DNA from 3 places in the Mesorhizobium oxytropidicola genome. Region 1 is predicted to be linked to each of the others. Evidence: riboswitches for the same ligand, from Rfam matches in the RefSeq annotation. Region 1 holds a riboswitch; each other region holds the start of a gene.
What was found. Region 1 has a riboswitch for thiamine pyrophosphate ahead of thiC (phosphomethylpyrimidine synthase ThiC). Riboswitches for the same ligand answer to the same signal wherever they lie in the genome.
Positions count from the first base shown of each region.

Region 2: linked by a shared signal. The riboswitch ahead of AC0V8S_RS16855 (YkoF family thiamine/hydroxymethylpyrimidine-binding protein) and the one ahead of thiC (phosphomethylpyrimidine synthase ThiC) in region 1 are both predicted to bind thiamine pyrophosphate.
Region 3: linked by a shared signal. The riboswitch ahead of thiB (thiamine ABC transporter substrate binding subunit) and the one ahead of thiC (phosphomethylpyrimidine synthase ThiC) in region 1 are both predicted to bind thiamine pyrophosphate.

Region 1 is NZ_CM149692.1:4,491,521-4,493,776, forward strand. Features, by position in the region: gene thiC (phosphomethylpyrimidine synthase ThiC) at 1-1,001, opposite strand, end outside; TPP riboswitch at 1,106-1,222, opposite strand; gene panD (aspartate 1-decarboxylase) at 1,327-1,779, opposite strand; gene AC0V8S_RS22370 (beta-ketoacyl-ACP synthase III) at 1,836-2,256, opposite strand, start outside.
Region 2 is NZ_CM149692.1:3,365,639-3,367,894, reverse strand. Features, by position in the region: gene AC0V8S_RS16860 (ABC transporter permease) at 1-627, opposite strand, end outside; gene AC0V8S_RS16855 (YkoF family thiamine/hydroxymethylpyrimidine-binding protein) at 663-1,271, opposite strand; TPP riboswitch at 1,262-1,374, opposite strand; gene msrA (peptide-methionine (S)-S-oxide reductase MsrA) at 1,660-2,178, opposite strand.
Region 3 is NZ_CM149692.1:1,503,219-1,505,474, reverse strand. Features, by position in the region: gene thiP (thiamine/thiamine pyrophosphate ABC transporter permease) at 1-205, opposite strand, end outside; partial or broken gene thiB (thiamine ABC transporter substrate binding subunit) at 384-1,381, opposite strand; TPP riboswitch at 1,425-1,539, opposite strand; gene AC0V8S_RS07520 (thiamine diphosphokinase) at 1,628-2,256, shown strand, end outside.

The sequences.
Region 1 (2,256 bases):
TTGGCCATGATCGAGCCACCGCGCGAGACGATGCCCGTGACGCGGTCAACGGTCAGCGGGATGTAGTGCAGCCGCACGCCGGCGTGGATGGTGAAATAGTCGACGCCCTGTTCGGCCTGCTCAACCAGCGTGTCGCGGTAGACCTCCCAGGTCAGGTCCTCGGCGATGCCGCCGACCTTTTCCAGCGCCTGGTAGAGCGGCACGGTGCCGATCGGCACCGGCGCATTGCGCACGATCCAGTCCCGGATGTTGTGGATGTTGCGGCCGGTCGACAAATCCATCACCGTATCGGCGCCCCAGCGGATCGCCCAGACCATCTTTTCCACTTCCTCGGCCATCGACGATGTGACGGCGGAGTTACCAATATTGGCGTTGATCTTGACCAGGAAATTGCGGCCGATGATCATCGGCTCGCTCTCGGGATGATTGATGTTGGCTGGAATGATCGCCCGCCCGCGGGCCACTTCGTCGCGCACGAATTCCGGCGTGACAAAATCCGGTATCAATGCGCCGAAGGCTTCGCCGTCGCGTTGCAGCTTGCCGCGCAGGACCTCGCGGCCGAGGTTCTCGCGGATGGCGACGAACTCCATTTCGGGCGTGACGATGCCGGCGCGCGCATAGGCGAGCTGTGTCACCGCCTTGCCTGATCTGGCCCTGAGCGGCCGGTTGCGGACGGGAAATTCCGGTGTCAGGCGCTCGCCCGCCGCGAATCCGTTGTCTTCCGGCCGGACATGGCGGCCGTCATAGGCTTCGACATCGCCGCGTGCCGTAATCCATTCATGGCGAAGCTGGGCGAGGCCCTTTTCGATGCTGGTTTCGACGGTCGGGTCGGTATAGGGGCCGGACGGATCATAGACGATGACGGGCGGCTCGCCGGCTGTCGGATGGACGGAGATTTCGCGCATCGGCACCCTGATCTGGGGGTGGATGGCACCGGGCTTGTGGATTTTTCGTGAGGCGGGCAGCGGTCCCGTCGACACGGCGGGGGTGAGGGCATTCATCTTGAGGCTCCTTTGCTCATGCATTGGAGACCCAGTTCTGTGCCGGAAGGATGAAAAGACGCTTTTGTCGACCTGTTCAAAACAGGACCACGGGCGTGAACTCCCGCAAAGCGCTTGCACCGTCCCTACGCCAGTATGAACTGGATCAGGTTCAACGGGTCACTGCGCCGCGAAAGCCAGCAGTATCTCAGCCCCTTGCCGGGACTCCCCTGGTGAATGCCTTAAGTTGGACGGGCCAGCGCAATCTTGTCAAGCGCATTCGGGCGCCTTCGACCGGCCGCCAATGAAACCCAGCATAAAACCCCCGCATGCATCGGGGACAAAATCACGCTCCTGAAACCAGGGCGGGAATGGCCAAAGCCGCATTCGCCTCGTCGAGGATGGAAAACCTGTACCGGCCATGTGCGTCGAGATCGACCGAGTAGCTCAGGCGGTCACGTATGTGGTTGTGCTGGTCAAAAGTGACGATCCTCGGTTTCAGCGAGGTGATCTGCGCTTCGTCCAGGTAGATGGAGTTGCAGACAATGATCTGGTCGTCTGGCTGGCAGGTGCGGGCGGCAGCACCGTTGAGGATGCAGCACCGCGAGCCGCGCTCGCCCAGAATCACATACGTTGAAATCCGCGCACCGGAATTCTTGTTCCATATCTCCACGAATTCCATCGGCAGTATCCCGGCTGCTTCGCAGTGGTCAGGGTCCAGCGTTATCGAACCGTGGTAGTTGAGGTTTGCTTCGGTGACGTGGATACCGTGCAGCTTGCCGGCGACTATTTTTCGCATTGCTCTGTTGCCCCATAGATCATTCATGATCCGTCCTGGCGCGCTCGCTTGGTCGGCTAAATGCCGACGACGAGAGCACCACCGCTAAGACCCGCACCCGCCGCCGCCAGAAGAATCTTCTCACCCGACCGAAATGGCTCCGTCTGATGGACCAGCGAGAGCGAGAGCGGGATCGTTGCTGCGGAAGAATTGCCGTAGTCGGCGATCGTCTTAACGGTTACATGATCCGCTATGCCAAGGTTCCTCCCGACCGCATCGAAGATGCGGGCATTGGCCTGATGCGGCACGAACCGATCGATGTCCTGCGGCCGCGTCCGGGCTGTGGCCAATGCATCCTGCGAGCAGGCGGTCATCATCTCGACGGCCTTGGCGAACACTTCGCGGCCGTCGGTCATCGTCATGCGGGTTTGCCCGAGGTCGAGGTCGCCATGGAACGGGATGTTGCTTCCGCCCGCCGGGATCTGAATCAGCCCGTAG
Region 2 (2,256 bases), 1.1 Mb from region 1:
GGCATATTCGGCGAAGATCGCGCCGACCACGGCATAGGTGATGGAGATCCTCAAGCCGGCGAAGAAATAGGGCAGCGCCGAAGGCAGCCGTGCCAGCACGAAGACGCGCCAGCGCCCTGCCCCCATGGCCCGCAACATCTGGCCGATCTCGACCTCGGTCGCCTCGTAGCCCTGTACCAGAGCCACCAGCATCGGGAAGAAGGTGACCAGCGCCACCAGCATGATCTTCGGCGCCAGCCCGAAGCCGAACCACAGCACCACCAGCGGCGCGATGGCCACCAGCGGCAAGGTCTGGCTGACGATGAAGACGGGAAACAGCGCGCGCCGCAGCGGCTGGAAGAAGTCGACCAACATCGACAGCGCGAAGGCGGCGCCGAGCGAGCAGGCAAAGCCGATCAGTGTGGCGCGGATGGTGGGAATGGCGTTGTCGATCAGCGCGTCGCGATTGAGCGTCGCCTGTTCGAAGACGCGTGACGGCGCCGGCAGAATCGTCGGCTTGATGCCGGAATAGGTGGCGTAGATCTCCCACGCCACAAGCAGCAACCCGACCGAGATGACGGCGGGTACAGCCTTGGCAAGGGAACCCACGAGCGGGCGCGACGCGACTGATGATGACACCACGGGCATAACCTTTGACGGGGTCGCGCCGAAGCGCGGCCGGCTTAGACAGCCGACGGGCTGTTGGCCGAAACCGTGACGTCGAGGGTTACGTGCCCGGCGCCTGGCCCGAAGCGGCAGAAAGCTTCGTTCAGTGCCGAAAAGATCGCGCCCGTATCACCGCGCAGTTTGGTGCAGAAATTCTTGGAGCGATCGTAGACGCCGGACTGTTTCAGGAAATCGATGCAGCCATAAATCTCGTCCATGTGGTCGCCGGCGCCCATCACATAGAGCGAGAATTGCGCCGCCGCCGGCTGGCCGGTGGCAGCAGCTTTGCGCACGGCGGTGATGGCGGCTTCCTTGCGTGGGCCGAGCGGCCCGACAGGTCCGCCAAACGCGTCGGAGCGGCAGATCGGATCGTCCGGCTCGCCCGGGCAGCCGCGCGAAATGGCCGCCGACAGCACGCAATGCTTGCCGCTCCGCGCCGCCGCCACGAACAGGTCGCGCAGCGCCGGGAACAACACTTCGGGCGGCCCGACCAGCAAGGTCGAGATGTCGTCGGTCTCGATCCTGAGCCTGTCCCGGTAGGGATCGAGCGCGCCGAGCGCGCCCAGGATGACGCCGACGAAATCGTCGGCCATGGGATATAGGGAAATCTGTGCGCCTGAAAACATAGCCCGCCTCGCTCCGCTGGTATTACCCAGATCAGCTTCTAGGGTCTATGGGCTTGCCGCCCCCGTCTCAGCCCGACCGTACGGAGCACCCCTGTGGATGGGCGCGTTAAAGCACCATTCGAACCGAAGGGGAAGCCGTTTTTTCAGCGCACCGCGCCAAAAGCATTGCACCAGATCTGGGTGGCGGCGGGTCGATCACTGGAGACCCGAGCAAGCCGGCTTCGCCCAACACCGTCGATCCGGCAGCAAGCACCACCTCCACCACACCGGGCGACATGAACTCCGATGCAAGCAAGTCATCGCCATAAACGAAGAAAAGCCGCGGGGCATCCGCCCCGCGGCTTTCTTTGTTTCGACATCGCTTCCCAACGATGCGTTTCGCCAAACGTCAGGACGCGGCCTTCTCACGCACCGGCAGCTTCCAGCCCGGCCTGACGAAATGGCAGGTGTAGCCGTTGGGATATTTCTCCAGATAATCCTGATGCTCGGGCTCGGCCTCCCAGAAGGCGCCGGCCGGCGCGACTTCGGTGACGACCTTGCCAGGCCACAGGCCGGAGGCATCGACATCGGCGATGGTGTCTTCGGCCACGTGCTTTTGCTCGTCGCTGGTATAGTAGATCGCCGAACGGTAGCTCATCCCGACATCGTTGCCCTGGCGGTTGCGCGTCGTCGGATCGTGGATCTGGAAAAAGCGCTCCAGCAGCGTGCGATAGCTGATCACGGCCGGATCGAAATTGATCTCGATGGCTTCGGCATGAGTGCCGTGATTGCGGTAGGTGGCGTTTGGCACATCGCCGCCGCTATAGCCGACACGGGTGGAGATGACGCCGGGATAGCGCCGTATCAGATCCTGCATGCCCCAGAAACAACCACCGGCAAGCACTGCGCGTTCGATCGAAGTCGCCATGTCACGTCTCCTCAAAAGGCAATTCCATTCGCGTAGCGGTTTCCCGTCCGGAATTGCGCAGACAAAATTGGATTTCCC
Region 3 (2,256 bases), 3.0 Mb from region 1:
CACGCGCCACGAACAGCGCCGGGCCGGCAGAAAGCAGGGTCGAGAGGGCGGCCTGCCAGAGCGTGAAGCGCACGACACGTAGGAGATAGGGATCGAAAGCTGCCCAGGCGCCCGAAAGGTCATAAGCGCCTTCGACAAGCAACCCGGCAAACGCGCCGCCGATCAGCAGTGTGATCGCGGCGAGCGCGATGATGCCGGCGCTGATGCGGGGGTCGGACGCGCGCCTTCCACCCTCCCCCTTGTGGGGAGGGTCGGAACGCGGATGCCGCGAAGCGGTGTCCGCGAGCCGGGGTGGGGGTGAGGCCGTGCTCAGCGTCGCAGCCCCCACCCCGCTCCGCTTCGCGGATCGACCCTCCCCACAAGGGGGAGGGTGAGAAGCGCGCTCATTTGCTCATCACCGCCAGCCATTCATCCACCCAGGCCTTGCGGTTGGCGGCAACCTCTTCGGGGCTGAACAGCAAGGTCTTGGTCGGCTTGACCAGTTTGTCGAAGGCCGGGTTGAGCGGCTTGTCGGTCTTTCCTGCCGGGAACATCCAGTTGGTCTCGGGGATGGCGTCCTGGAATTTCGGTCCGGTCATGAAGGCGATGAATTTTGCCGCCAGCGGGTTCTTGGCGCCGGTCGTGGTGATGCCGGCGACCTCGATCTGCAGATATTCACCTTCTTCGAACGAAGCCGCCTGATAGCGCTCGGTATTCTCGGCGACCATGTGGTAGGCCGGCGAGGTCGTGTAGGACAACACCATCGGCGCCTCGCCCTTGGTGAACAGACCATAGGCCTCGCTCCAGCCCGGCGTCACGGTCAGCACCTTTGTCTTGAGCTTGGCCCAGGCCTCCGGCGCCTTGTCGCCATAGACCGACTTCACCCACAACAGCAGGCCGAGGCCCGGCGTCGAGGTGCGCGGATCCTGGATGACGATCTTGTCGTCGGCACTGCCTTCGACCAGCTCCTTCAGGCTCTTGGGCGGCGTCTTCAGCTTCTGCGTGTCATAGACAACAGCGAAATAGCCGTAGTCGAAGGGCACAAACGTATCGTCCGTCCAGCCGCCCGGCACGTTGATATCGGAGACCGCGCCATGCGGGCAAACAACCCGCTAGCCTTGGCATCGGCGGTGAGATTGGTGTCGAGGCCGAGCACGATATCGGCCTTGGTCGATGCCCCTTCGAGCTTGACGCGGTTGAGCAGGGCGACACCGTCGGCGACCGAGACGAACTCGACATCGCAGCCGCATTCGGCCTCGAATTCCTTCTTCACCACCGGGCCTGGACCCCAGTCGGCGGTGAAGCTCTCATAAGTGTAGACGGTGAGCTTGTCCTTGGCCAAGGCCGGCCCGGACAGCGCCACAACCGTGGCTGAGACAAGAGCGTATAAAAGCGTGCGCATCGGCGCCTCCTTCGTTCGAATTGAAAGGAATTGAGGCGTCGGACTGTCCGAAACGTCTAATCCCTCCGCCGGTACAAACCGGATCAGGTTCAGCGGGTTGGCGAGATTGCCTCTCAGCCGGTCCGCGAAGATCGCGTCCGGCACCCCGTTAGAGCGTTTCGACACATAGGCCCGGCCGAGGAACCGCGCAAGTGGCAGTTTGCCGGCCTTCCGTTTCCGCTGCCGGGCTGGTACAGGCCACCAGATATGAGCACATTCACCATCCTGCTTGGCGGCGATCTCATCCGCACGCCCCGGCTCGACCGCCAGGTCGAGGGCTCGCGCGTCATCGCCGCGGATGCCGGCATCGGCCATGCCCGGCTGCTCGGCCTTGTGCCCGAACTGTGGGTGGGCGATTTCGATTCGGTGCCGGCCAATCTGCCTGACGACCTCGCTGCCGTGCCCCGCCAGACCTTCCCGGCGGAGAAGGACAAGACCGACGGTGAACTGGCGATCGCCGCAGCCCTCGAGCGCGGCGCGACCCGCCTTGTGCTGGCAGGCGCGTTCGGCGGCAAGCGCGCCGACCACGCTTTCCTGCATCTGGCGCTCGCCCTGCGCCTGGCCGAGGCCGGAACGGACGTCCTGCTGACCAGCGGCGCCCAGGAAGGTATCCCTCTGCTGTTGGGAACGGCCGGCTTCGATTATGCCGACGGCACCCTGTTTTCGATCCTCGGCTTTTCCGAACTTGCCGGCCTGACCGTCACCGGCGCGAAATGGCCGCTGAGCCAGGTCGAGGTGGCTTTCGGCTCGTCCCTGACCATCTCCAACGAGGTCAAGTTCGACAAGACCGGGGGCAGCCTCGAAATCGCCCTCGGCCACGGCCGCGCGCTGCTGCT